Regions from separate parts of the Cupriavidus sp. 22TCCZM01-5 genome, predicted to be linked through region 2. Evidence: predicted binding sites of a transcription regulator. Region 2 holds the regulator's gene; the other holds the start of a gene.
The links. Region 2 encodes NrdR, which represses ribonucleotide reductase genes. Its sites were predicted from a motif close to CACNANATNTNGTG; they were not measured.
Positions count from the first base shown of each region.

Region 1 (14,648 bases), on a different contig from region 2:
TCCAGCATGGCCAGGCGCACTTCGCGCAGCATTTCGGCGGTATTGGCCTCGGTCAGGCGGGCCTCGCCGCGCATGGTCTTGACGACCCGCGCCAGGCGTTGAGTGAGATTGTCCAGCATGGCAGGAATGGGGAAGAAAGGGCTGTGTTGCGGCCTCTGTTACCGCGTTAGCCGCCCGCCACTGGCAGGAGGCACTAAGGTAAACTGCGCAAATGGCCATTGTACTGTATGCCCTGACGGCACTTCTCTATTGCGGCCTGGCCTTGCACGGCTGGGCAACCCGCAATCCGCGGCTCGCCGCCGCCGGTGGCCACGCCAATGGCGCGGCGTCGGCCGTGCTGACGGCCAATGGCGGCCCGGCGGGCCACGCATCGGGGCGCGTCGATGCGCAGCCGGCGTGGTGGCACCTGCTGATGGCGGGCGTGCTGGCCAGCCACGGCATGCTGCTGCACGAGACCATCTTCCCGGCCGACCGCATGGTGTTCGGCTTCGCCTTTGCGCTGTCGGCCATGCTGTGGCTGGGCGTGGGCATCTACTGGATCGAGAGCTTCTTCTTCTCGCTGGCCGGGCTGGGGCTGATCGTGATCCCGGTGGCACTGGTCGCCAGCCTGATGCCGCTGGCCTTCCCGGGGGCGCTGATCCTGGGCTATGCCGCGCAGCCGCTGTTCAAGCTGCACTTCATCATCGCCAACGTGGCCTATGGCCTGTTCACGCTGGCCGCGTTCCACGCCTTCCTGATGCTGCTGGCCGAGCGCCGCCTGCATGGCTTCAAGCATGCGCCGGCGCGCCCCGGCAACGGCAAGCCCAAGGCGCCGGCCGAGCAGTGGCTGGGCCGCTGGCTGGACCTGCTGCCGCCGCTGCTGACGCTGGAAAAGCTGCTGTTCCGCCTGATCGGCGCGGGCTTCGTGCTGCTGACGCTGACCATCGCCTCGGGCCTGCTGTTCTCCGAAGAGCTGTTCGGCCGGGCCTTCCGGCTCGACCACAAGACCGTGTTCGCGCTGATCTCCTGGGCGATGTTCGGCGGCATCCTGGCCGGGCGGCTTTTCCGCGGCTGGCGCGGCCGCGTGGCGCTGCGCTGGGTGATTGCGTCGTTCGGCATCCTGCTGCTGGCCTACGTCGGCAGCCGCTTCGTGATCGAAGTGATCCTGCACCGGCTCTGAGACCGCCATGGCAAGAATCCTTATCCTGCTGGCCGTGGTGCTGGGGGTCATCTGGTGGCTGCGGTCCCGCGCCGAAGCCCGCCGGGAGGAAACTGCCCGCACATCGCGCCCGGCCAAGGCCTCCCGCGACGGCAGCGCCGAGGCCATGGTCCAGTGTGCCCACTGCGGCGTGCACCTGCCGCGCAGCGAGGCCATTGCCTGGCACGGCCTGCATTACTGCCGGCGCAGCCACCTGCCTGACGACAGCGGCGACCGCGCATGATCACGGCGCGGCCGACGAACATCGCCCGGCACGCCACGTGGCAAGGCTTTGCGCAACTGTGGCGCCAGCCCGAGCCGACTGACTTCCACTGGCGCCTGCTGCGCTACTTCTGCTGGACCCGCGTGGCCGTCGGCCTGCTGCTGCTGGCCTTTGCCATGATGCAGCGCGGCGCCGCGACGCACGGTGCTCCGCTGACGCTGCCGTTCCAGCTTGCCTGGCTCGTCCATCAATCGGCGGGCATGCGCCTGGCCGTGCCCTACCTGGGCATTGCGCTGGCCATGCTGGCGGGCACGCTATGGCGGCGGCGCTTCCACCTGCGCGTGCGGCTGCAGGTGCTGGCCGACCTGGCCATGCTCGGCCTGATCTACGAGACCCTGGGCCAGAATGGCCATGCCGACGGGCTGGCCATGATCTTCCTGCTGCCAGCGCTGGAAGCAGGCGCGCTCACCAGCCTGCTGTTCGCGCTGTTTGCCGCCTCGGTCTCGGCGCTGGTGGTCATGGCACACCCGTTCATGCAGACCATCCTGCTGCGTCAGGCCGATGCCGGCCTGCTCGGCTCGGGCCTGTACGGGCTGGTGTTCATGATCGCGGCGCTGCTGATGTACATGCTGGCGTACCGCCAGGTGTCGCAGGAAACGCTGGCGCTCGCGCGCGAACAGGAACTGCGGCTGCAGCAGCTCGTCAACCGGCTGATGGTCAACGACATGCAGGACGGCGTGATGCTGGTGCGCGCCAACGGCATGGTGGTGGCGGCCAACCCGGCCGCCGTGGTGCTGCTGGGCGTGCAGCCGCACGAACGCGCCTACTCGCGCCGCGCGCGGGAAGGCGAGGGCGACGGGGAGGGCGGCCAGGTCGCGATCTTCGACCTGCGCCGCATCCCGCGCCTGCAGCCGCTCATGGAAATGCTGCGTGACTGGCTGCGCCGCAAGGACGACGTGCCGCGCATCCTGCAGCTGCTGCCGATCGTCTCGCGCTCCGCGCCGCCGGGCGGGGGTACGCTGCACACGCGGCTGCGGCTGCGCTTCGTACTGCCGGGCCTTGCCGGACTGCGCAATTCCATCAGTAGCACCTCGACCTTGCCGTCCAGCCTCGACACCGCCGTGTGGAACGAGCTGACGCCAGAGGTCGCGACGCGCCTGCGCCTGGCTATCGCCCAGCAGGAAGCCATGGCCTGGTCCCCCGACGACGAGGCCCTGCTGCGCAGCGAAATGCGCGACACCGTGCTGGTCCATATCGAAAGCTGGGAGCGCATTGCCGAGCAGGTCCAGCAGGAAAAGCTCGCCGCCATGGGCCGGCTGGTGGCCAGCGTCGCCCACCAGATCCGCAACCCGCTGGCCGCCATCAGCCAGGCCAGCGAGCTGCTTGGCGACGGCGCGCGCGTGGGCGACGGCGTCGAATCGGACGTCGATGCGCGGCTGCTGCGCATCATCCATGACAACGTGCGGCGCCTGGACCAGGTTGTCTCCGACGTGCTGCAGCTCTCGCGCCGCCCGCGCACGGGCCGCAGCACCGCGCAGCTTGCGCAGGCGCTGCCCGAGATCGTCGACCGCTGGCGCCTGGAAATGCGCTCGCGCCTGCCGCGCGCCGGCGACACGCGCCAGCCGGGCCGCGGCGAGATCAACCCGAATGCCGTCCGCGTCACCGTCGACGTGGCGCAGCCGGTGGTCTTCGACACTTCGCAGCTCCAGCAGGTGCTCGGCAACCTGCTCGACAACGCATGGCGCTATTGCAGCCGCCTGCCGGGCGCCATCCGCCTGCTCGCCCACGCGCTCGACCAGCACCATGCCGAGCTGATCGTCTGGAACGACGGCACCGAGATTCCGCGCGAACACCAGCGCAGCCTGTTCGAACCGTTCTTCACCAGCAATGCGCAGGGCACCGGGCTGGGCCTGTTCATGGCGCGCGAGCTGTGCGGCGCCAACGATGCGCAGGTCCGCTACGGCACCATCGCGCTCGACGACCTGCTCGCGCGTACCGGCCTGCTGGCCGCGCCGCGCGATACACTGCCCGCCAAGGCCTTCGTACTGACGCTGCGCATCGACACCGGCGATGCGGCGCCGGCAGACACGAAGATCCACTGAACTTCCGCACCCGACACGCCGCTCCATGCCACCCAGAACGCCCGGCCTAGATCCCATCCTCGTGATCGATGACGAGGCAGACCTGCGCGAGCTGCTCGATATTTCCATCCGCCGCATGGGGCATGACGTGGTGCTGGCCGGCTCGCTGGCCGAAGCGCGCGAGAAGCTCGCGCAGCGCCGCTACAGCCTGGTGCTGACCGACATGCGCCTCGGCGACGGCCTGGGCATCGAGATCGTGCGGCAGCTTTCGGCCGCGCCGGAACGCGTGCCCGTGGCCGTCATCACCGCCTACGGCAGTGCCGACAACGCTGTCGAAGCCCTCAAGGCCGGCGCGTTCGACTACATCGCCAAGCCGGTGTCGCTGGACCAGTTGCGCAGCCTGGTGATGAACGCGCTGGGCCGGCACCAGCAGCGCGAAGACCAGGATCAGGCCGCCGCCGACGCAAGCCTGGCGGCCGACCGCGCCGCCGCGCTGCTGCCCGGCCACTCGCCGGCCATGCAGGAGGTGCGGCGCTCGCTCTCGCGCCTGGCGCGCAGCATGGCGCCGGTGGTGATCAGCGGCGAATCGGGCAGCGGCAAGGAGCGCGCCGCACAAGCCATCCACGCCACCAGCGCGCGCGCCGCGCATCCGTTCGTGGCGGTGAACTGCGGCGCCATCCCCGAAAATCTGATGGAGTCCGAGTTCTTCGGCTACGTCAAAGGCGCGTTCACCGGTGCCGACGCCGAGCGCGGCGGCTTCTTCCAGTCCGCCAACGGCGGCACGCTGCTGCTCGACGAGGTGGCCGACCTGCCGCTGGCCATGCAGGTCAAGCTGCTGCGCGCGCTGCAGGAGCGCCGCGTGCGCAAGATCGGCGCCAGCCGCGAAGACGCCGTTGATGTACGCGTGATGTGCGCGAGCCACAAGGACCTTGCCGCCATGGTCTCGGCCGGCCTGTTCCGCCAGGACTTGTACTACCGGCTCAATGTGCTGGAACTGCGCATGCCGACGCTGCGCGAGCGTGCCGAGGATATCCCCGTGCTCGCGCGCGCCATCCTCGAACACCTGGCCGTGCGCTACGGCGACCCGCGTCCGCGCCGCCTGTCGCAGGCCGCGCTGGAGCGGCTGGTGGCCTATCCGTTCCCGGGCAATGTGCGCGAGCTGGAGAACCTGCTCGAACGCGCCTATGCGTTTGCCGAGTCCGAGGACATCCAGCTGGCCGACCTGGGCCCGCTCGACGCCAATCTGGAACGCGCGGCGCTGCGTGCGGCGCCGTCGCCGCTGACCCCGTACACGCCATGGGCCGGCGGCTGGGCGCCGATGGGGATCATGCCCGCCGAGCCCGCGCCGGTCCCCATGCCCGCGCAGGCCGCAACCGAGCCGGAGCCGGACGCCGTTGCCGTGGCAGCAGACCTGCCCGATGCCGCCGAGCGCGCCTGCCGTGGCGTGGAGTTTCCGATCGACCTGCAGGCCAGGCTCGAAAACGTGGAGCGCGAGATCATCCTGCAGGCGCTGTCGCAGACCGGCTTCAACCGTACCGCCGCGGCGCCGCTGCTGGGCCTGAACCTGCGCCAGCTGCGCTACCGCATCCAGCAGCTCGATATCCGCGAAGGGCGCGACGAGCGCGAGGAAGGGGAGGGCACGGCATGAAGGCTCCGGCTTCCGCCTCTGTCCCCGCCAGCTTCCTGCCGGACGCCGAAGGCTGGGTGCCGGCCGCGCGCCGCGTGCCATCGCCCAATTTCGATGACCGGCCCGCGGGCATGCCGGTCGACCTGGTGGTACTGCACAACATCAGCCTGCCGCCGGGCCAGTTCGGCAGCGGCGATATTGAGGCCTTCTTCCAGAACCGGCTCGACCCGGACCGTCACCCGTTCTTCGCCACGATCCACCAGGTACAGGTCTCCGCCCACTTCCTGGTCCGGCGCGATGGCGAACTCGTACAGTTCGTGCCGTGCGGCAAGCGCGCATGGCATGCAGGCCTGTCTGACTTCTTCGGCCGCGGCCGCTGCAATGACTTCTCGGTCGGCATCGAGATCGAGGGCGCCGATGACCAGCCATTCACCGCCGCCCAGTACGCCACCACCGCCACGCTGGTAAAGGCCCTGCGCGCCACTTTGCCGGTGCAGGCGATTGCCGGACACAGCGACATCGCCCCGGGCCGCAAGACCGACCCCGGACCGCACTTCGACTGGGACCGTTTCGCGCGTCTCGCCGACGTTCCGCAAAACCTGTTACCCTACCGCCCCTCGCACAGTTAGGGTGCTTGCGGCGTCGCCAAGGGGCTGCCACGGCACCATGTCGGCGCGATGTCACATGCCAATTCCCCACGCCCGTGTGGGGCTATCGGACGCGTCGCTCGGATAAAAAAAATTTCCAAAAAATGTGCGTTTGCGCACGACTTGGCGCGATCCCTTGTCGCAGCGCGGTTCCCGGGAATGTGGCGCCGCCGCACTTGTCATCCGGGTGTCGCAACCACGCTTGTCAAGACTGGTCATTCGGATTTCTTTCACTATACTTGGGCCAGATTTCCGCAGTGACCACTATATGTAGTAGTTCAACCGGGGAGCTGGCCTAGCAACGAGGGGCGCTGTCGCAGACGTAGCGATAGTGGTTGAAACCCTGATGTGGGGCCGGCGCATCACAAGAGTCCCTGGCGAAATGTTTAGCAAAAGGCAGTCAGTCCAGCCGCCGCCAACGCATGGCCGGACGCTTTCGCAGCCGCATTTCGCCAGGGACTCTTTTGTCTCTTAAAACAGGCTAAAAAGACAGGAGTTCTTATGCAGACGGCCCAGAACGAAATCACCACGGGCGCAGCGGGCGCCGCCGGTATTGCAGGTACCGAGCAACAGGCCCCCGCGACCCAAGCCGGCACGACGAACTACCAGGATTACAAGATCATCCGCCGCAACGGCGCCGTGGTGGCGTTCGAGCCGTCCAAGATCACCGTCGCCATGACCAAGGCCTTCCTGGCCGTCAATGGTGGCCAGGGTGCCGCTTCGGCCCGCGTGCGCGAGGTCGTCGAGCAACTGACCGGCAACGTGGTGCGCGCGCTGGTGCGCAGCCGCCCGAGCGGTGGCGCCATCCATATCGAAGACGTGCAGGACCACGTCGAACTGGCCCTGATGCGCTCGGGCGAGCACGAAGTGGCACGTTCCTACGTGCTGTACCGCGAAAAGCGCGCCCAGGAGCGCGCCAGCGCCAGCGCGCAGGCCGTGGCCCGCGTGCAGGAAGCCGGCATCCAGTTCAACGTGACCGACGGTGGCGTGAGCAAGCCGCTGGACATCGTCGCGCTGCACGCGCTGCTCGACAACGCCTGCGCCGGCCTGGGCAAGGCCGTCAGCGCCGAGCCGATCCTCAAGGAAACGCTGAAGAACCTGTACGAAGGCGTGCCGATGACGCAGGTGTACGACTCCGCCATCCTGGCCGCGCGTACCCTGATCGAAAAGGACCCTGACTACAGCCAGGTCACCGCCCGTATCCTGCTGCACACCATCCGCAAGGAAATCCTGGGTGCCGAAGTGACGCAGGCCGAAATGACCACGCGTTACGCCGAGTACTTCCCCAAGTTCATCGCCCGCGGTATCGCCGCCGAGCTGCTGGATGAAAAGCTGGCCACCTTCGACCTGGCCCGCCTGGGCGCCGCGCTGGACGCCGGCCGCGACTTCCAGTTCAACTACCTGGGCCTGCAGACCCTGTATGACCGCTACTTCCTGCATATCGACGAGACCCGCATCGAGATGCCGCAGGCATTCTTCATGCGCGTCGCCATGGGCCTGGCCCTCAACGAAACCGACCGCGAAGCGCGCGCCATCGAGTTCTACCAGCTGCTGTCGTCGTTCGACTTCATGTCGTCCACGCCGACCCTGTTCAACTCGGGCACCCAGCGCTCGCAGCTGTCGTCGTGCTACCTGACCACCGTCTCGGACGACCTGGAAGGCATCTACGAAGCGCTCAAGGAAAACGCGCTGCTGTCCAAGTTCGCCGGCGGCCTGGGCAATGACTGGACCAACGTGCGCGCACTGGGCTCGCACATCAAGGGCACCAACGGCAAGAGCCAGGGCGTGGTGCCGTTCCTGAAGGTGGTGAACGACACCGCCGTGGCCGTGAACCAGGGCGGCAAGCGCAAGGGCGCCGTCTGCGCCTACCTGGAAACGTGGCACCTGGACATCGAAGAATTCCTGGAGCTGCGCAAGAACACCGGCGACGACCGCCGCCGCACCCACGACATGAACACGGCCAACTGGATTCCGGACCTGTTCATGAAGCGCGTGATGGAAAACGCCGAATGGACGCTGTTCTCGCCGTCCACCTGCCCGGACCTGCACGACAAGGTCGGCAAGGAATTCGAAAAGGCCTACCTGGGCTACGAAGCCAAGGCCGCCAACGGCGAGCTGAAGCTGTTCAAGAAGGTCCCGGCCATGCAGCTCTGGCGCAAGATGCTGGGCATGCTGTTCGAAACCGGCCACCCGTGGATCACCTTCAAGGATCCTTGCAACATCCGCAGCCCGCAGCAGCACGTCGGCGTCGTCCACAGCTCCAACCTGTGCACGGAAATCACGCTGAATACCAACGACAGCGAAATCGCCGTGTGCAACCTGGGTTCGGTGAACCTGGTGGCGCACCTGGCCAAGCAGGCTGACGGTTCGTACGCGCTCGACCACGCCAAGCTGCAGAAGACCATCCGCACCGCCATGCGGATGCTGGATAACGTCATCGACATCAACTACTACGCTGTCGAGAAGGCCCGCAACTCCAACCTGCGCCACCGTCCGGTCGGCATGGGCATCATGGGCTTCCAGGACTGCCTGCACGTGCTGCGCACGCCGTACGCCAGCGACGCCGCGGTGAAGTTCTCCGACACCTCGATGGAAGCCGTGTGCTACTACGCCTACCAGGCCTCCACCGAGCTGGCCGAAGAGCGTGGCCGCTACGAGACCTACGCCGGCTCGCTGTGGGACCGCGGCATCCTGCCGCAGGACTCGCTCAAGCTGCTGGCCGAAGAGCGCGGCGGCTACCTGGACGTGGATCTGTCGAGCACCATGGACTGGGACAGCCTGCGCGCCCGCATCAAGCAGCACGGCATGCGCAACTCGAACTGCATCGCGATCGCGCCGACCGCCACGATCTCCAACATCATCGGCGTGTCCGCCTGCATCGAGCCGACGTTCCAGAACCTGTACGTCAAGTCGAACCTGTCGGGCGAGTTCACCGTGGTCAATGACTACCTGGTGCGCGACCTGAAGGAACGCGGCCTGTGGGACGAAGTGATGGTTGCCGACCTGAAGTACTTCGACGGCTCGCTGTCGCGCATCGACCGCATTCCGCAAGACCTGCGCGACATCTACGCCACCGCGTTCGAAGTCGAGCCGACCTGGCTGGTGGAAGCCGCCAGCCGCCGCCAGAAGTGGATCGACCAGGCCCAGTCCCTGAACATCTACATGGCCGGCGCCTCGGGCAAGAAGCTGGACGACACCTACAAGCTGGCCTGGCTGCGCGGCCTGAAGACCACGTACTACCTGCGCACCATGGCGGCCACGCACGTGGAGAAGTCCACCGTGTCGCGCGGCTCGCTGAACGCGGTGTCGTCGGGCAGCGACAGCGGCTCCGCCCTGGATGCGGCTGCCGCATCGGCCCCGGCCATGCCGGAAGCCGAAGGCGCGGTCTGCACGATGCGCCCGGGTGATCCTGGCTTTGAAGAGTGCGAGGCCTGCCAGTAATCAGGCGGTAGAGACTTAACGCAGTAACCAACCACCCCCGGGGTTTGCACCCCTCTCCCGCCAGCGGGAGAGGGGCCGGGGGAGAGGGCCGGCGCCACCACAACGTGAGCCGTCATTTCTGACCACCGCGCCCCCCAATCGAATCACGGAGAACCACATCATGCTGAGCTGGGACGACGACGTTCAAGCCACCCCGCAGGCCGCGCCGCAGCCTGCCCTGCAACCCGCTGCATCGGCTGCCACCGCTGACCAGCAAGGCGTCCTGCCGCCGAGCGCCACGCAAGCCGGCATCCTGGGCAACAACCCCAACGCCGCCGCCGCGCAGAGCAACCGCCGCGTCAACGCCGCCGACAAGCGCGTCATCAACGGCTCGACCGACGTCAACCAGCTCGTCCCGTTCAAGTACAAGTGGGCGTGGGAAAAGTACCTGGCCGGCTGCGCCAACCACTGGATGCCGCAGGAAATCAACATGTCTCGCGACATCGCCACGTGGAAGGACCCCAACGGCCTGACCGAGGATGAGCGCCGCATCATCAAGCGCAACCTGGGCTTCTTTGTCACGGCCGACTCGCTGGCCGCCAACAACATCGTGCTGGGCACCTACCGCCAGATCACCGCGCCGGAATGCCGCCAGTACCTGCTGCGCCAGGCCTTTGAAGAGGCCATCCACACGCACGCCTACCAGTACATCGTTGAATCGCTGGGCCTGAACGAAGCCGAGATCTTCAACGCGTACCACGAAGTGCAGTCGATCCGCGACAAGGACGAGTTCCTGATCCCGTTCATCGACACGCTGACCGACCCGTCGTTCAAGACCGGCACGCCGGAAAACGACCAGAAGCTGCTGAAGTCGCTGATCGTGTTCGCGTGCATCATGGAAGGGCTGTTCTTCTATGTGGGCTTCACGCAGATCCTGGCGATGGGGCGGCAGAACAAGATGACTGGGGCTGCGGAGCAGTATCAGTACATCCTGCGGGATGAGTCGCTGCACTGCAATTTTGGGATTGATTTGATTAATCAGATCAAGCTGGAGAATCCGCATCTTTGGACGGCGGAATTCAAGGCTGAGATTACTGAGCTGTTCAAGAAGGCGGTGGATCTGGAGTATCGCTATGCGGAGGACACCATGCCGCGTGGCGTGCTGGGTCTGAATGCGCCGATGTTCAAGTCTTACCTGCGGTTCATCTGCAATCGTCGTTGCCAGCAGATTGGGTTGGATCAGCTGTTCCCGAATGAAGAGAACCCGTTCCCGTGGATGAGCGAGATGATCGATCTGAAGAAGGAACGCAACTTCTTTGAGACGCGCGTCATTGAGTATCAGACGGGTGGGGCGTTGAGCTGGGATTGAAGGTTGTCACCGACCGACAGACCCTTTGCTTTTTGACAGTAGTTTTGCCTTTGCAATGAAATCGTAGTGCCTTTCAGCACATCGTCGGATTGGCGATTGCAAGTGACTATTCGAGGTGGCGGAAAGTGCGACGATCGTATTGATCGCCGCACTTTTTTTTTTTTTGAGCAGGATCAGGGAGAGATCAGCCATGCCGCAAAGCGTACGGATTGTTGGAGTTGGCCTCGCAGATCGGGGAGGCGCTGCTAGTCAGGAGAGGTGCAAATTTGGGAAAGGCTGCACACCTACTAGTCGAGGAAACGACGACCGCGCTATCCTCCCAAGTGTTCCAAGGGTATATGCAAACAGGTCGCACGAGCAGCGAAAACCCCCATAGTGAAATGGGGTGTCAGCGACTCGCAACACGAAGTCACGCTACCGATCCCATTGCGGTCATTCGAGCTATGAGTGACAGCTCTACAGCGCCAGAACTGAGCGAAAATGAATGAATTTGCTGGCCTTAGCCTTCTTCGAGTGGCTATGCGAACCACAGTAACTGCCTCTCATTCCCGTTGCCTTTTACTGTGTAACAAAATGTGCCATAGTAGATATAATATTTGGCACGTATCCATGTGAAGGGGGATTCGATGGCAAAGCAGCCGCCAAAGGCCGATCAGAACGGAAAAATGAAGGTTCGGATCATCGAGTTCGAACTGGAAGGTAGCGACATATCGCTGCAGGAAAGCCTCAAGAGCATTACGGCCGCGCTTTCGAGGCCGGCTGTTGTCGTCGCCGCTCCGCGCCAGCAGCAACGCCTAGGCACAACGAGAAACGTTGCCGAGGTCGTAATGAATAACTCTGATGGCGAGCACTTGGAAGACATTGACGATGTCGAGGAGATCGAACAGGAAGAGGAGCCCACTGCCTCTGTTCCTCCTGCACCCAAAAAGCCAAGACGGCCACCGAAGATGGCGGCGCCGAGCCTTGTCGACATCCGATTTGACGACAAAAAGCCCACCTTCGCAGAATTCGTCGAGCAAAAGGACCCAAAGAACGATATGCAGAAGTACCTCTGCGCTGCGTTCTGGCTAAAGACCTATAAGAGTGTCAACGAGGTCAGCATCGACCATATGTACACCGCATATAAAGTGATGGGATGGGCGCTGCCGACTACGCCTATCCAGCCAATGAGGGAACTTGCAGCGACTCGCGATAAGCGGTTCAGCAAAGGCGCAGAGAAAGGCCACTACGCCATCAACCACGTCGGCGAGGGCTTCGTAACAACTAAGATGGGCAACGGCCAGTGAGCGATCTTCAGCAGTTCGTGAGCCGAATTAACGGCTTCGGCGGGAAGAGCTTCACGGACAAGGTTGAAATCTTCGCCTGGTATTTGCACGAGAAGAGTGGAAGGCCGAAATTCGGCCCCTCCGACCTATTGAAGTGCTTCGAGGCGGTCCACGAGTCGAAGCCGAGCAACATTCACTCTATCGTACACCGGTTGTCGACAGGGCGGCCTGCTCGCTTGCTGAAGGATGGCCAAGGGTACCGACTATCTGCAGCCGTACGCGAGCAGGTCGGTAAGCTCGTCGATCGCAAATCCAACACGGCAGTGAATGCGTTACTGAATGGTCTGCTGTCGTCCGTTACGAATAAAGATCAACAGACATTCCTCGACGAAACAATCGCCTGCTACAACGGTAAAGCCCATCGTGCCGCGATCGTGATGGGCTGGAATCTGGCGTACTCACACTTGTGCGACCGAATCTTCGATGCTCATTTGGCGGCGTTTAACGCAAATAGAACGAAGGCCCATCCGAAGCTCACAGAGATCGTCAAGCGCACCGATTTTCAGGAGTATGGCGAGCGACAAGTTATCGACGTCTGCAGGATAGCTGGCATCGTCGACAAGTCAATATACAAGATACTTCAAGAGCGACTTGACCGACGCAACATGGCCGCGCATCCGTCCGCAGTGATTTTCACTTCATCGCAAGCCGAGGATTTAATCACTGATCTAGTGAACAATGTTCTATTGAACTCAGGATTATGAGCCGGTGGCTCATAGTTCCCTCTTGGATTGTTGTGCTCTACTTCGGTATCGGCTTTCCTGAACAGGCCGGCGTGGCGCTCAAGATCGGAGCGCAAATCATCGCCGCCCTCAAGAACTATTCAGGTAGTAAGGATTTCGCGCCGGCGTAAAGGCGCTTTTTGTTACACCAAGGCAGAGAACCATGGTCAATCATCGCTGCGTCGATTGTGCCCTGCACCATATAGATGTTGATCAACTTCTGCGCTTAGAATCTAGCTCAGTTCAATAGTATCGCATCCCAAACGTATCAATACGCATCCAGATAATTTTGCATTGGAGAGAAATGTGCAAGACGAAATTCTAAAGAGTTATGTGCGAGATTTTTCTGAACAGAATGCATTGGAAAGTAAAGGCGAATCGGAGCAATTTGAACGTTTTGTAAATTTCAGCATAATTTCGAAGCAATATCCACGAGATTTCGACTTCGAAGATCTGTCAATTGGTGGTGCGGCTGACTCTGCCATTGATGGCGTTGCAGTCATCGTCAATGGTAATATCGTCCAGGAGCCGGAAGAGATCGAATTTTTTCTTAATCGAAACGGCTCTCTCAATGTTTCATTCTCGTTCATTCAGTCCAAGACATCGGCGAAATTTAACGGCGCACAAATCGTCAACTTTTTAGCGGGCATCCGTAATTTTTTCTCTGAAAAATCTGCAATTCCGGAGAACGAGGATGTACAGAAGTTGCGATCTATAAAGGAAGGTATATACAAAAACAGTATCAGCTTAGATCGGGCGCCGTCACTTAATCTTTTCTTTGTAACTACGGGTAGCTGGGAAGATCCTGAGCATATCCGTGGACTCATTTCTAACGAGCTTGATGTGCTTAAGGCTCGTGGTCTTTTTGCCAGTATCGACTTCCAGTGCGTCGACGCTGAGCGCCTTAAACAGATGTACCGCGAAGTCAGGGGTAGATCCCTGAAAGAGATAGATTTCCCGGCTCTCGTAGCTCTCCCTGGAATTGCGGGAGTCCGACAGTCGTTCGTTGGAAGCCTTGCTGCATCCGAGTATTTGAAGCTCGTTACCGACTCTGATGGGGAGTTACAGCGGAATCTCTTCTATGACAACGTGCGAGACTTTCAGGGTGACAACAGTGTAAATCGTGAGATTGACGCTACGCTGAAGTCTGGCGCGGGTCAAGCCGCGCTGGCGATCTATAACAACGGAATAACGATCATCGCCAAAAAAATTGAGCGGATAAGCGACAAGGTGAAGCTCGCCGACTATCAAATAGTCAACGGCTGCCAATCCAGTCATGTCCTCTTCGCCAACAAGGATCGAATCGAACCCGGAACTCACATCGTCGTCAAGATAATAGAAACCATCGATCCAGAAATTGCTGTAAATGTAATCAAAGCAACGAATCGGCAAACCGAGGTTAAGGTCGAGGCATTCGAATCGCTTTCCCCGTTCCATAAAGATCTTGAGGAATACTACAAGGCCAAGTCTAACGGAAAGCGTGCCCCAATTTACTATGAGCGGCGCTCGAAACAGTATGAAAATGTGCCGAACGTGCGTAGTAGTCAGGTCATCACTTTATCCGCGCAAATCAAAGCATTCGTTTCTGCACATCTTGCTCAGCCGCAAAGCACTCATCGGTACTTTGGTGAAATACTTAACAGTAACCGAGGCAGAATGTTTGTCGTCGGAGATTCGCTTGAAAAATACTACGTGGCAGCTGCCATTCTGAATAAAATAGAACATCTTTTTAAGAGAAATTCCCTTAAGCGTCGGTATAAAGGATTCAAGTATCACCTGGTTTTCATGCTGTACAACTATTTCATCAAGGTTTACGCAAATAAAAATAAGATTGATTTCGATTCTATCGAGAATGTGCTCGACGAGCATGCGGAGGTTGTGAAACTTGTAGAGGCGGCATCGTCGAGCATTGAGACCGCACTCCGCAAATTGAAGCTATCTTTCGAGGTTGGCATTCGTAGCAAGGCGCTAACGGATCTTCTTGCCAAGGAGCTTTCGGTAGCGGCTAAGACCGTTTGATTTTGTTTGGAGCTGGAAGTCCTCCTTGTCGAAGGCGA
Region 1 is NZ_JBYOJR010000009.1:124,101-138,748, reverse strand. It holds gene ffh (signal recognition particle protein) at 1-119, opposite strand, end outside; gene AC3FNH_RS11600 (cytochrome C assembly family protein) at 212-1,159, shown strand; gene AC3FNH_RS11595 (PP0621 family protein) at 1,167-1,421, shown strand; gene AC3FNH_RS11590 (sensor histidine kinase) at 1,418-3,502, shown strand; gene AC3FNH_RS11585 (sigma-54-dependent transcriptional regulator) at 3,528-5,129, shown strand; gene ampD (1,6-anhydro-N-acetylmuramyl-L-alanine amidase AmpD) at 5,126-5,737, shown strand; gene AC3FNH_RS11575 (ribonucleoside-diphosphate reductase subunit alpha) at 6,257-9,196, shown strand; gene AC3FNH_RS11570 (ribonucleotide-diphosphate reductase subunit beta) at 9,357-10,544, shown strand; gene AC3FNH_RS11565 (hypothetical protein) at 11,171-11,830, shown strand; gene AC3FNH_RS11560 (hypothetical protein) at 11,827-12,573, shown strand; gene AC3FNH_RS11555 (AIPR family protein) at 12,898-14,610, shown strand.
Region 1: AC3FNH_RS11575 (ribonucleoside-diphosphate reductase subunit alpha) is a predicted target of NrdR. The motif match lies at 6,018-6,031, and genes of this name have one in related genera.

Region 2 (14,648 bases):
AGACCAGATGCCCGCCGAGCCGGTCGGCCAGCCGCAGGGCCTTTTCCAGGTTGACGCGGCCGGCGCGTTCCAGCCCGACGGTCTTGTCCAGCGATTCACGGGAGACTTCCACGTCGAAGCTGTCGGCGGTCATGGCGATCACCGTCATGCACGCGCCCTGGATGGCGATGCTGTCGCCGATGACCACGTCGGTAAGGTCCAGCCCGCCGGCGGCCACGTGCAGGCGCACGCCGGCGTCGCCTGCGCCGAGCGCGGTGACGGTCTCGATGCGGCCCACGGCCGCCACAATGCCAGTAAACATGATGCGTTCTCGAAAGTCGGGGTTCGGTAACCGGCGTGGCATCCACGCCGTCGGTAAATATCAGGCCGAGGTCAGGCGTCGTTGCGGCGCGCGATCAGGCGCAGGTCCTCGCCGATCTGGCGCACATCATGCCAGCGGAACGTTGCCGCATCCTGCAGCCGGGGCAGCGGCGGCAGGTTGAACATGCCCTGCGCGTCGCCGAGCAGCTTGGGGGCCAGGTAGATCAGCAGTTCGTCGGCGCACCGCTCGCGGATCAGCGAACCATTGAGCTTGAAGCCGGCCTCGACATGCAGTTCGTTGATGTTGCGCCGGCCCAGTTCCTCGATCATCTGGCGCAATTCGACCTTGCCGTGCGGGTTCGGCAATACGACCACCTCGGCACCGCGGGCCTCCAGCGCGTGGCGTCGTTCGCGGTTGTCCACCGCACAGAACACCAGCACTGGCTTGGCAAAGTCGCCGCTGTCAGGCGTCAGAATGCGTGCGTCAAGCGGCACTTCCAGGCGCGAGTCCACCAGCACGCGCTGCGGCTGGCGCGGCGTCGGGATGGCGCGCACGGTCATTTGCGGATTGTCGTCGCGCACCGTGCCGATGCCGGTCAGGATGGCGCACGCGCGCGCGCGCCAGGCATGGCCGTCGTCCCGTGCGGCCTGCCCGGTGATCCACTGGCTGGTGCCGTCGTGCAGGGCCGTGCCGCCGTCCATCGATGCCGCAACCTTGATCCGCACCCACGGCAAGCCGCGCGTCATGCGCGATACGAAGCCGATATTCAGGTCGCGCGCTTCCTTTTCCAGCAGCCCGCAGCGCACGTCGATGCCGACGTCGCGCAGCCGCTGCAGACCGCGGCCCGAAACCGACGGATTGGGGTCTTCCATGGCCGCGACCACGCGGGCGATGCCAGCGCGCACTAGCGCGTCCGCGCAAGGGGGCGTGCGGCCGAAATGGCTGCACGGCTCCAGCGTCACGTAAGCGGTCGCGCCGGCCGGGTCGATGCCGCGTGCCTGCGCGTCCTTCAGCGCCTGGATCTCGGCATGGTCCTGCCCGGCCGGCTGGGTGAAGCCTTGTCCGATGATCTGGCCGTTCTTGCTCAGCACGCAGCCGACGCGTGGATTGGGAGTGGTGGTGAACATGCCGCGCGCGGCAAGCGCGAGCGCTTGCTGCATGGCGGCGTGGTCGGAATCGGAAAACATTTGGCCGGTGACTCTTGCCCGCTGGGCGTTTGGTGTGCGTACGGCTGTCAGGGCGGGGCGGGTTCGCCCGATGCCTCGCAGTCCTTGTCATGCCCGGGCGTGCAAAGGCGGATCCGTCCTTGCGCTCCCAAGCGAACCTGGCGCTGCTCGCCGCGGCAGCTGAGCGTGAAAGTGGCGGCCTGAAATCCGCCTTGCTCAGACCGAGAGTATCCCACAGCTGCGAATCGCAGGACGTTGCTGGCGCGCGCGGTCTGTCGCAGGACGACTGACAGGCACGGCGCGTCGAGCTGGACGACCGACAGGACGGTGGCGTCCTGTTCCAGGCGCCGGCGTCCGTTTGTGGCCACCAGTTGCCAGCCATGATCCAGCACAAGGCGGCCGTCGAGCGGCTGTAAGGCGACTTCGACGCGCCGGGCCAGGGCCGTGCCGCGCGCCAGCGCTAGCGATGCGGCGAGCCGGTCGGCGGCGATCGTTACCTGCTGGCGGGCCATCAGGACGCCGGCGAGGTGATAGGCCACCGCTCCCAGTACCGCGAGGACTGCCAGGCAAACCAGCAGTTCTGCCAGAGTGAAGCCGTCTGGATGATGCTGTGCTGATTTGCGCATATCAACAGTCCGATTCCGACTGAGCGGCGTGCGCGGTGCCTCCCGGCAGGTTCAGTCGCTGGCCCGTGCTGCGCAGGATGAGCACGCCACAGCGATGGTCCGGCGCCACCGGTGTCGCCCGGATCTCGACGCAGGCATCCAGGCCGGCGTGCGGGCACGCGGCAGCCGTAAGAACGTGGCGGGGATTTGGCCCGGGCGGAACTGGCCGGGGCCAGTTCCCGGCGGCGATGTCACTGCCCGGCTGCAGGGCAAACGTGGCGGCCGCCAGCGCGTGCTGCTCAAGCTCCAGCATCGCCGCGACCAGCTCCGCGCGCGCCTGCGTCCGCCAGCCGCGCTCAAGATACTGGCTCCATGCCGGCACGGCGACTGCGGCGAGGATCGCCAAGATGGCGAGCGCGATCAACAGCTCGATGAGGCTGAACGCCTGTTGCGCCGAGGCTTTGCGATCGGGGGGAGGTGCGGGCCTCATGGGGCGTCCCGCTGCATGGGAGCCACGACTTCGCGCCAGCTGATGCGGCCAGTGCGGCGCGTTGCGATGGTCGTCGACAGCGGCCGGGCGGACGCCTGGTCCACGGCCCACAGCGTGATCGTGTGAGCGTGCGTGCTGCTGGCACCTGCTTGCTGACGCGGGGCAGATCCTGGGGTACTCGTCAGGACGAAGCCGCCTTCGGCCGCGACCGCCTGTCCGGTCACGAACGCCTGCAGCGGTGCGCCTTCCTGGGTACGGCCCGCGGATTCGCCGGTAGCCGCCAGCACAAGATAGGCCCGCTGAAGCCCGTCGGCGGCACGGGTCGTGAAATGGAGGTAGCCGGGAAACGCATCGCTCAGCGCGTCGAGCTGTTCCCCGGGATTCGGCAGAGTCAGGTGCCAGCCGGCTTCGGCGGCCGTGCCGTGCTGGCCGGGCGGGGCGCGCAGCAGGAATCCTCCGTCGGCGGGCTGGGCCGTGATGCGGGTTGGGGGCCCGCCCGAGCGGGAGGGAATGGCAGCGATTTCGCGGCCTTGGCCATATATGACGAGCGGCGAAGCAGAAGAGCCCGTCAGCAATGGAGGCTCCGCATGCTCCGTCCCGGCGACTACCGGCAGCCGGTGCCGGCAACTCGGGGTGCCCGGGGCAGGGCGTCGCGTAGCGTCGGCTAAGGGGAAGTGCCAGAGCTGGCCACTATCGTCGGTGGCATAGATGGCCAGCGTCGCCCCGGTCATGTCACTCAGGACACTGACGCCGGCAATTGCCGATGTCACCGGTGCGCCGGTGCAGTCGCGCTCGGGCAGCGGCCAGGTCTGTGCGGATTCTCCTGCGGCTTGATCCAGCGGTATCAGGGCCAGGCCCGGACGGGATGCCGGGCTGTCGGGGCGCGCGTCGACAGTGGTGACAGCGAACGACCGGAGACCGTCGTTGCCGGCAAAGGCCGCGGCGCGAACCGGGCCACGGGCAGATAGCGGCAGCGAGGCCGTTGCTGTCATTTCCCACAAGAGGCGGAGCGGCGCGAGCTCCGTTGGATCAGTGATATCCAGCGTGAACACTCCAGGCGGACTGTCACCCTTGGCAGCAGCCGGCATGCCGCACAGCAGCACGGTACGCCACTCACGGTGGATCACGACGTCCGCCGCCTCCGGTCGTGGACAGGGTGCGGGTGCTAGCGCGCCTTTCGGGTCGGCCATGGCGATTGCCTGCGGCAGCAAAGTCCGCGGCAGGTAGGCGACAAGCTCCTCGCCGTTGACGGCATCGAATCCATGCAGCAACGCGTCCGTGGTGCCCAGCCAGACCATGTGCGGCCGCGTGCGATGCCGCTCCCGGAAGGCAGCATGGCCGGCTTTGCCGGGTTGCCATTGCGGCGGGCGAACGACCAGCACGCGCGCTACGCGGGCATTGGCCATGCGCGTCTCGCGCGGACGCAACGCGGTGTTGTTGCGCTCGCCGCGCAGCCACGCGAGCTTGTCTCCCTCGGATACGCCGTTGCCTGCACCGGGCGCCTTGAGCGGACCTGCCGCATCGAGTGCGGGCCACTGCAGAGGTACCAGGCGTTCCGAGTCCGGGCCTATGGGGGCGACCGAAGTGTAAAGACGCCGTGCGGCCACCGGCTTGGCATCGAGCGCTGCGCCGGCTTCCCAGAGCCTCTCGTGAGGGACGGTCTCCGGAGCTTGATGCTGCAGACTCCACCCAAGTGCGTACAGGCGGCCGGTCCAGGGATAAGCGCCGTTGCGGGACTGGTATGAGAGGGGGAGATTGCCGGCGGGCATGTCCGCAACCGTGCTGGCCCATGCAGCCGACGACAGCGACAAGAGCCAGGCCAGGACAATGACGATCATGGTCAGCGGGCTCATGGCTGGATCACGCTCTGGACCACGACTGTAGTATCCCGGGTCCGGCCAAAGCCGATTGCAGTGACGCGAAAGCGCGGGACGGCCGGCTGCGGCCCGTATCCGCTGGAGCCAGCGACGTCGCCAGTCGGCTCGGCAACATAGCGCGGCGGGATGACCGCACCGGCCATGCCTTGCGGCAACGTTGGCATCGCATTGCCGGTAAACGTACCAAACGGCACGCCGATTTCGTCGGCGAGCCCCGTGCCCGACAGCCACGCTTGCCACACGGGCACGCTGTCGGGAGCCGGCATGCAGACTCCGGCCTGCATGCCCTTGCCGCAAGTCCCGCTTGCCGGAAGCGGATCGAGACGCTCAGGCCGACCGCGGCCTGCTGCCGCACCGAGCAGGTCCGCCTCTCCATCCAGCAGCGCCACTTCGGCAGCCCGGAAGGCGATTTCCCTGTCGAGCTGCAACGTGGCGAGCTGGCGGGTGGAGAGCAGGAACTGCAGCGTGGCGGCGGCAGTGAATTCCGCGAGCAACAGGAGCGTTGCGGCGAACAGCAGTGTCGCGCCGCCGTGCATCGGGCGGATGTGGGGCATGGGTGGGGCTAGCACAATGTCTCCAGACATTGCGGCATGTTTCGCACGCGGATAGTTGTGGCGAAGACCCGCCATGTGTTCCGGCTATATCCGGGGAGCGTGTCGAGGGCGTCGGCCATGGCATTGTCGATGTGAGCATGGGTGGCCGTTGCCTGCATGCCCGGTGGCGTGGCGCTGCGTCCTTCCAGCCGGAAGGCCAGTGCTATCTGCACCGCTGTCACGCGGTGCCATGCGTCTTCGCCCAGGGCGCTGACCTCGTCCGCACGAAGGAAGATGCCGGGTTTCTGGTCGTGTTCGCGCAGGCCGTAACGAATCTGCATCGACTCCACGCCCCGCACGATCGCGCCCGATGTCCAGCCGCTGCCGTCGATGCGCCCGTTTCGGCGCGCCGGGTAGCGGCAAAGCAATTGGGGCTCGCCATCGCTGGCGATGGCCACGTAGACGAGATTTGCCGCGACATAGTTCGCGCCGGCGGAGGTGTCCGGTCCCTGCGCGGCAACGGCGTAGCCACTGCAGTCGATCATGGTCTGGTCGGGCATGGCGGCATCGCGCGCCTGGCCGCTGCCGCTGAAGCGGATCAGCAGCGCGTCGCTACCCGCCACACCGGGTTTGCCGCAGCCCGGAATGGCTGCCATGGATGGCTGGCCGCAATTGTCCGCGCCGCTGATCGCGGGCTGCGCCGGCGCGCTGGCGGCCGGATCGGGACGCCAGCCGCCCTGCCGGATCAGGAGCGAGAGGACACTCAACGCGCGCTGTCCGCGTTCCTCGAGCAGGGCCCGCTCCGCCGTAACGAGATAGGCTGCGCGGCAAAGCAGGAACGCGGTGCCGGCGACCGCCGTGACCACCAGTCCCAGCGCCAGGCCGACCATCATCTCCGTCAGTGTGAAGCCACTCGCCGCCAGATTGCGAAGATGGTGATGTGCAAGGCGTGACCTCATGGCTGCATCCACAGTGCGATGCCCCGCAGCGCGGCCGCTGAACCCGGTTCTCCGGCTGCCAGTCTGGCAATGGCCAGCTTGCCACCACCCGGGCAAGCGGCTTGCACCGTGTCTGGTAGCCGCGGACAGCTTTCGGTCGGGAGCGGATCGAACCGGTGCATCGGTGTTACGTCCAGCTCCGCGGTCTCGACGATTTCTCCGGCGGCTCGCATAGCCTGGGCGAGTTGCTCGTGGCCGCGTAGCCGCGTCAGCGCCGTGGTCCCCACGCTGGCCAGCGGGATCAGGCCGGCGCTGACGAGCAGCAGCGCGCAGAGCGACTCGGCCAGGGCGTGGCCGCGACGGTAACGGAGTGAGCGGAAACAAGGCGGCATGGCACTCGGCGACGGTAGAGATGAGGTCGTCAAAGTACCGCCCCGCGGGTCGCCGATCCGTAGACGAACGTAGCGAAACTGGCAAATTTGGTTGCGTCGATGCCGTGGCGCTGGACCAGATTGGCACGCGGCTCAATACCGTCGGCGCGAACCCGGCGGCGTACCTGCAGAATTGCTGGGAACGCTGAACGCTGAACGCTGAACGCTGAACGCGTGGCGCTAGCGCTTGTGGTTGCCTGAGGTCACCTCGGCCAGCACATCGGAAAACTCGGCAACGTCCTCGAAACTCCGGTACACCGAAGCAAAGCGGATATAGGCGATCTTGTCGAGCTTGCGCAGCTCTCGCATGACGAGTTCACCGACCTGGCTGCTCGGAATTTCCTTCTGGCCGAGCGCCAGCAGCTTTTCTTCGATGCGGGTGATGGCTTCGTCGATGGCTTCGGCGGAAACAGGGCGCTTGCGCAGCGCGAGCCGCATCGAGTCCTTCAGCTTGGCGCGGCTGTAGTCCACGCGCGAGCCGTTCTTCTTGACGATGGCCGGGAAGAACAGTTCGATCCGTTCGTAGGTGGTGAAGCGGCGGTCGCAGGCTTCGCAGCGCCGGCGCCGGCGCACGGCATCGCCGTCTTCAGACATGCGCGTGTCGAGCACCTGGGTATTGGAATGTCCGCAAAAGGGGCATTTCATGCCTGACCACCTTCAGATTAGAGCCCCGTCGCCTTGGTATCTTGTCCTTCTGCGGCAACAGGGCGGGTTGGCGAGGCCCGCAAGCGGCGCGACGGCGCGCCCGCGGGGCTGCCGGCCGCCTCGCGGGCGGCCTTGCGCGGCATCAGCCGTAGACCGGGAAACGCTTGGTCAGTGCGGACACCTGCTCGCGCACGCTGGCGATGTTGCCGGCGTCGTGCGGGTTGTCCAGCACGTCGGCGATCAGGTTGGCGACGATGCGCGCTTCTTCTTCCTTGAAGCCGCGCGTGGTCATGGCCGGCGAGCCGACGCGGATGCCCGAGGTCACGAACGGCTTTTCCGGATCGTTCGGGATGGCGTTCTTGTTCACCGTCAGGTGCGCTTCGCCCAGGATGCGCTCGGCTTCCTTGCCGGTGATGTTCTTGGCGCGCAGGTCGACCAGCATCACGTGGCTTTCGGTGCGGCCCGAGACGATACGCAGGCCGCGTGCGATCAGCGTTTCGGCCAGCACGGCGGCGTTCTTGACCACCTGTTCCTGGTAAGCCTTGAATTCCGGCGTCAGTGCTTCCTTGAACGCCACGGCCTTGCCGGCGATCACGTGCATCAGCGGACCGCCCTGGATGCCCGGGAAGATCGACGAGTTGATGGCCTTCTCATGCTCGGCCTTCATCAGGATCACGCCGCCACGCGGGCCGCGCAGGCTCTTGTGCGTGGTGGTGGTGACGAAGTCGGCGTGCGGCACCGGGTTCGGGTAGACGCCCGCGGCGATCAGGCCGGCGTAGTGGGCCATGTCGACCATGAAGTAGGCACCGATCGCCTTGGCAACCTTGCTGATGCGCTCGAAGTCGATGCGCAGCGCGAAGGCCGAGGCGCCGGCGATGATCAGCTTCGGCTTCTTTTCGTGGGCCAGCTTTTCCAGCGCGTCGTAGTCGATGTCTTCCTGCGCGTTCAGGCCGTAGCTGACCACGTTGAACCACTTGCCCGACATGTTCAGGGCCATGCCGTGAGTCAGGTGGCCGCCTTCGGCCAGGCTCATGCCCATGATGGTGTCGCCCGGCTTCAGCACGGCGAAGTACACGCCCTGGTTGGCCTGCGAGCCCGAGTTCGGCTGCACGTTGGCGGCTTCGGCGCCGAACAGCTGCTTGACGCGGTCGATGGCGAGTTGCTCGACCATGTCGACATACTCGCAGCCACCGTAGTAGCGCTTGCCAGGATAGCCCTCGGCGTACTTGTTGGTCAGCTGCGAGCCCTGCGCGGCCATCACGGCCGGCGAGGTGTAGTTCTCGGAGGCGATCAGTTCGATGTGATCTTCCTGGCGCTGGTTTTCCTTCTGGATGGCGGCAAAGACCTCGGGGTCGATCTGGTCGATCGTATAGCGGCTGCGTTCGAACATGGCGAAACTCGTCTGAAAAAAGGGAATCCGATTACTGCTTCGGGGTAGGGCGCGCGGGGAAAGCGATTGGCGGCCGGCACCGGCGGAACTGCGTGAACCGTCGGCGCAGGGCGCACCCTGCTTCCCATTCGCTGCCCAGGCGAGCGGCAGGCGCTTGAAACTTCACGCCAGAGAACTTGCGCTTCCTCGTGGTAGTACCCACTGACATCGCCAGTCGCGCAAGATGGAATGGTTGGGCGCAGTGTAGCGTGAGGCGGGGATTTGCCGCAAGCCGCGTCCTATGGCCCGCAACGCCAGGCGCGGCGCGGCCCGCAACTTGCTGTTGCAAACTCGTCCTGCGGGTTAACACCGAAGCCGTCTCGCTCTCCGTTACAATCCCGGCCATGACAAACTTTGTCTGGACCCTGCGGGTGTACTGGGAAGACACCGACGCGGGCGGCGTAGTGTTCTACGCCAACTATCTCAAATTCTTCGAGCGCGCCCGAACCGAGTGGCTGCGCTCGCTTGGCGTCGAGCAGCAGGCGCTGGCTGATAAGGCCGGCGTGGTGTTCATCGTCCGCAGCACAGCGCTCGACTACAATGCGCCTGCCCGACTCGACGACCAGCTTGAGATCCGCACGCGCATTGAACGCGTAGGACCCGCATCGGTGCAGTTCGCGCAAGAGGCGTGGCGCGGCGAGACCTTGCTCGCCAGCGGCCAGATCCGCGTTGGCTGTGTCGATCGAAGCACTTTCCGTCCATCTCCCATTCCCGCCCCTGTCCTGGCTACCATCAAGACCGCCCGATGAATCCCGTGACCGTCACGCAAGACCTGTCGATCATTTCGCTGGTGATGCACGCCAGCCTGCTCGCACAGGCCGTCATGGCGCTGCTGCTCGTCATGTCGCTGTTCTCCTGGACCTATATCTTCCGCAAGCATCTGGCGCTGCGCTCGGCGCGCACGCAGACGGAAGGGTTCGAGCGCGACTTCTGGGCCGGCGGCGACCTGCAGGCGCTATATAACAGTGCGGTGAACAACCGGCACAACACCGGCGCGCTGGAGCGGATTTTCGAATCCGGCATGGGCGAATTCCTGAAGGCGCGCGAGCGTGGCAACGAAGCGAGCGCACTGCTCGACGCCGCCCGCCGCGCCATGCGCGCTGCCTACCAGCGCGAAATGGACGTGCTCGAATCGCACCTGCCGTTCCTGGCCTCGGTCGGCTCGGTGAGCCCGTATATCGGCCTGTTCGGCACCGTGTGGGGGATCATGAACGCCTTCCGCGGCCTGTCGAACGTGCAGCAGGCGACGCTGGCATCGGTGGCTCCCGGCATCGCCGAAGCGCTGGTGGCAACCGCAATCGGCCTGTTTGCGGCAATCCCGGCCGTGATCGCCTATAACCGCTACGCCACGGAAATCGATCGCCTGGCGATCCGGTTCGAGAGCTTCATGGAAGAATTCCTGAACATCCTGCAGCGGCAGACCCGCTGACCGACTGAACGCCCGGGAGCACAGCAATGGCAGCTATTCAGCGCCGCGGCGGATCGCGCCGCCGGGCCAGTGCCGAGATCAACGTCGTGCCTTATATTGACGTGATGCTCGTGCTGCTGGTCATCTTCATGGTGGCGGCACCGATCGTCAGCCCCGCCGTCGTCGACCTGCCGACCGTGGCCAACGCCACGCCGCAGCAGAAGGCGCCGCCGATCGTTGTGACGGTGCACGAGGACGGTGCGCTGACCGCGCGCGGCAAGGACAACGCCGGCAATTCCTTCGAGCGCCAGCTCGACAAGAACGGCCTGCTCGAATTCGTGCACCAGCGCCAGAACGAGAACCCGGACCAGCCGGTGGTGATTGCCGCCGACCGGTCGGTCAAATACGAGTCCGTGCTCGACGTCATGTCGGTGCTCAAGGCCGACGGCATCAAGCGCGTCGGCCTGATGGTGAAGTCCAAGTAGAACGCGCTTGCTGCGTGAGATGCCTGTCCGAATGCCGCGCCCGATGACGACCGCTGCCGCCTTTCCTTACCAGCCGGTGAAGGAGCGGGGAACCCTGCGTTCCTTCCTGCTCGCGCTCTTCATGCACCTGCTGCTTGGCATCGTGCTGTACTACGGCGTGCATTGGCAGAGCAGCACGCCGGTCGGTTCCGAAGCGGAGCTGTGGGATGAGATTCCCGCCACCACCGCACCGCCTCCCGCACCGCCGGCGCCACCCGAGCCGGTGGTGCAGCCGCGTCCCGCGCCGCCGGCGCCCGAGGTGAAAAGCAAGGTCGAGGAAGAGGCCGATATCGCGCTGGAGCGCCAGAAGCGCCGCGCCGCCGAGCAGGCCGCGCGCGAAGAGGCTGCGCATAAGGAAGCCGCTCGGAAGGAAGCGGAACGCAAAGAGGCGGAGCGCAAGGAAGCCGAGCGCAAGGAAGCCGAGCGCCAGGAGGCGCAACGCAAGGAAGACGCAAGGAAGAAGGCCGCCCAGCAGGAGCAGCAGCACCGCGAGCAAGCCGAGCGGGAGCGCGAGCGCAAGGAAGCCGATGCCAAGGCCAGGGTGAAAGCGGAAGCCGAGGCGAAGGCCAAGGCCGACGCGCAGGCGAAAGCTAAGGCTGAGGCTGATGCCAGGGCCAAGGCCGAAGCGAAAGCCAAGGCGGATGCCGACGCCAAGGCCAAGGCGGACGCGCAAGCCAAGGCCAAGGCGGATGCCGACGCCAAGGCCAAGCGCGAAGCTGCGGCCAATGCCCAGCGCAAGGGCGAGCTGGCGCGACTGCAGGCTCTGGCCGGCGGTGCCGGCGCGGGTGGCCAGGGCGGTGGCGGTGTGGGCAGTACGGCCGGTGCGGGTGCTGGCGGTGGTGGCAAGGCTTCGCCAGGGTATGCCGATCGCGTGCGTCGCAAGGTCAAGCCCAACATCGTCTTCACCGAGGATGTGCCGGGCAACCCGACTGCCGTGGTGTCCGTGCAGCTTGCGCCGGACGGCTCGCTGATGTCGGCGCGGCTGAGCAAGTCCAGTGGCAATTCGGCTTGGGATAACGCCGTGCTGCGCGCCGTCGAGCGCTCGGACCCGCTGCCGCGCGACGAGAATGGCAAGGCGCCTGCCGGCTTCACCATCACTTTCCGTCCCAAGGACTAAGTGACCCGGGCGCCATGAATTGCAACATAATGCAACCTTCATTAACCGGTGCCAGTCCCACCGCTACCATGACAGGTTGCCTGACGCGGCCGGCAGCGTGCGATACGTACGTGGAACGGACATGCGCCGTGCGCATCCACGCCTGTTCTGCTGTCTGCCCGCCATGCCCGATGAATCCTGAAATCGACTGAGGAGCAGCATGCGAAAGCTTTGGGCCCCCAACTGGATGTCCGCGAAGCGGCACCAAGCAAACCAGGCCGCAACCCGAGCCGCAACCCGGCTCGTCGGCCGCCACGCGCTGATGGTCTGGCTGGCCACCGCGATGGCCTTGTCCGCCGGCGCCGCACAGGCGCAACTGAACGTTGAGATTTCGGGGGTTGGCTCGAGCCAGTTCCCGGTCGCCACGGCGAATTTCCAGGGCGAGGCCCAGGCCCCGCAGAACCTGACCGCCATCATCCGCAGCGACCTCGCGCGCAGTGGCCGTTTCCGCAACGTTGATCCGGGCGGCGCCACGGTGGCCGAGTCGGCCAATGTCGATCTCGGCAGCTGGAAGGGACGCGGTGCCGATGCGTTCGTCGCCGGCAGCGTGACCCCTTCGGGCAACGGCCAGTACGAAGTGCGCTTCCGCCTGTATGACACCGTCAAGGGCCAGAGCCTGGGCGGCCTGGCGTACAACGTCAACCAGGGTCAGCTGCGCGTGACGGCCCACAAGATCGCCGACTACATCTACGAGAAGCTGCTGGGCGAGCGTGGCGTGTTTGCCACGCGCCTGTCCTACGTCTCGCGCGTCGGCGGCCGCTACCAGCTGCTGATCTCCGATTCGGACGGACAGAACTCGCAGGTGGCGCTGACGAGCAACGAACCGATCATCTCGCCGTCGTGGTCGCCGGACGGCCGCCGCGTGGCCTATGTCTCGTTCGAGGCCAAGAAGCCGGTGGTGTATGTGCACGACCTGGCCACCGGCAAGCGCACGCTGGTGTCCAACCAGAAGGGCAACAACAGCGCGCCGTCGTGGTCGCCGGATGGCCAGCACCTGGCCGTGGCGCTTTCGCGCGACGGCAATACCCAGGTGTACCAGGTCAATGCCGATGGTTCGGGCATCCGCCGCCTGACCCGCAGCAGCGCCATCGACACCGAGCCGCAGTATTCGCCGGACGGCAAGAGCATCTATTTCACCAGCGACCGCGGCGGTGCCCCGCAGGTCTATCGCATGCCGGCAGGCGGCGAGGAAGCGGGCAGCGCGCAACGCGTAACGTTCAAGGGCAGCTACAACGTCAGCCCGCGGATCTCGCCGGACGGCAAGTACCTGGCGTACATCACGCGTACGGGCGGCTTCAAGCTGCAGCTGCAGGACCTGACCAACGGCGACGTCACTTCGCTGACCGATACGTCGAATGACGAAGCGCCGAGCTTTGCCGCCAACGGCAAGTACATCCTTTACGCCACCCGCGTGGGCGGCCGCGCGGTGCTGGCGGCGGTGTCCACTGACGGGCGTACCCGGCAGGTTCTGTCCCTCCAGTCCGGCGATGTGCGCGAGCCGTCCTGGGGTCCTTTCATGCAATAACGCAATAACAGGAGTCTCTCGCCATGTCCCAACTGATGACCAAAACCCTTGCCGTTGCCGCCCTGCTGGCCCTGGGCGCCTGCAGCTCTGGCGTGAAGCTGGACGATACCGCCAATGCCGGCGCAAACAAGGGCGGCGGCGCTGATGCCCGCACCGTGCAACCCGTGGACGTCTCGCGCGACCCGCTGAACGATCCGAACAGCCCGCTGGCCAAGCGCAGCGTGTATTTCGACTTTGACAGCTACAGCGTGAAGCAGGACTACCAGGGCATGCTGGGCGATCACGCCAAGTACCTGAGCGCCAACAAGGGTCGCAAGATTCTGATCCAGGGCAACACCGACGAGCGTGGCACCAGCGAGTACAACCTGGCGCTGGGCCAGAAGCGTGCCGAGGCGGTGCGCCGTTCGCTGGCGACCATGGGCGTGCCTGACAACCAGATGGAAGCCGTGAGCCTGGGCAAGGAAAAGCCGAAGGCAACGGGCCACGACGAGGCTGCCTGGGCTGAAAACCGCCGCGCCGACATCAACTACTGATCCGATCCGCGTACAGGCCATCCATGAAAGCACGCGTTTCCACCCTGTTGTGGCTTGCCGCCGTTTCCGGCGCGGCCATGCTGCCCCTTGCCCCGGCCCGTGCCGGGGTGTTCGACGATGACGAGGCGCGCCGCGCGGTCCTCACCCTGCGCGACCAGTTCAACGGTTTCCAGGCGACGGCGACGCAGCGCATCGAGCAGAACAGCCGCACCACGATCGACATGCAGAACCAGCTGGAAGGCCTCCGTCAGGAGGTAGCCCGGCTGCGTGGCCAGAACGAGGTGCTGCAGAACACGGTGGATACGCTGCAGAAGCAGCAGAAGGACTACTACGCGGACCTGGATGCGCGCCTGAAGAAGTTCGAGCCGCAGCAGGCCACCGTGGATGGCCGCGAGGGCATGGTGCAGCCGAACGAGAAGCCCGAGTATGACGCCGCGCTCAAGCAGTTCCAGGCCGGCGACTTCAAGAGCGCGGGCAGTTCCTTTGCCGCGTTCGCCAAGAAGTATCCGCAGAGCCCGTACCTGCCGCTGGCGCAGTACTGGCTCGGCAACTCGCTCTATGCGCAGCGCGACTACAAGGGCTCGACCACGGTGCTGCAGAACATGCTGCAGGCGAACCCCACGCACCCGAAGGCGCCGGATGCCATGATCGCCATCGCCAACAACCAGCTCGAATCGGGCCAGAAGGCCGCGGCCCGCAAGACGCTGGAGCAGGTGGTGGCCAAGTATCCGGGCACCGAAGGGGCGCAGGCCGCCACCAACCGGCTCAAGACCCTGAAGTAAGCCGGCCGGAACCGGTCAGAGTCTGCAGGGCCCGCTGAAAGCGGGCCCTTTTTGCTAGCCGCGCTAAAATGCGTGATTCGCCTGCAATTTCCGAGTGCCGCTTGTGCGGCGCGACCGCCACTCATGACCAAACGCGCCATTGTCCTGCTTTCGGGCGGGCTAGATTCCGCCACTGTTCTTGCCATGGCCAAGGCCCAGGGCTTCGAGACCTATGCGTTGTCGATGCGCTATGGCCAGCGCCATTCCTCGGAGCTGGAGGCCGCCAAACAGGTGGCCAGCGCGCTCGGCGCCGTCCGCCACGAGAT
Region 2 is NZ_JBYOJR010000006.1:175,981-190,628, forward strand. It holds gene AC3FNH_RS08425 (riboflavin synthase) at 1-301, opposite strand, end outside; gene ribD (bifunctional diaminohydroxyphosphoribosylaminopyrimidine deaminase/5-amino-6-(5-phosphoribosylamino)uracil reductase RibD) at 373-1,488, opposite strand; gene AC3FNH_RS08435 (GspH/FimT family pseudopilin) at 1,536-2,093, opposite strand; gene AC3FNH_RS08440 (prepilin-type N-terminal cleavage/methylation domain-containing protein) at 2,095-2,562, opposite strand; gene AC3FNH_RS08445 (pilus assembly protein) at 2,559-4,415, opposite strand; gene AC3FNH_RS08450 (pilus assembly PilX family protein) at 4,412-4,993, opposite strand; gene AC3FNH_RS08455 (PilW family protein) at 5,002-5,931, opposite strand; gene AC3FNH_RS08460 (hypothetical protein) at 5,928-6,302, opposite strand; gene nrdR (transcriptional regulator NrdR) at 6,522-6,986, opposite strand; gene glyA (serine hydroxymethyltransferase) at 7,129-8,376, opposite strand; ZMP/ZTP riboswitch at 8,503-8,604, opposite strand; gene ybgC (tol-pal system-associated acyl-CoA thioesterase) at 8,760-9,164, shown strand; gene tolQ (protein TolQ) at 9,161-9,844, shown strand; gene tolR (protein TolR) at 9,871-10,308, shown strand; gene tolA (cell envelope integrity protein TolA) at 10,352-11,464, shown strand; gene tolB (Tol-Pal system beta propeller repeat protein TolB) at 11,664-13,028, shown strand; gene pal (peptidoglycan-associated lipoprotein Pal) at 13,052-13,561, shown strand; gene ybgF (tol-pal system protein YbgF) at 13,585-14,343, shown strand; gene queC (7-cyano-7-deazaguanine synthase QueC) at 14,467-14,648, shown strand, end outside.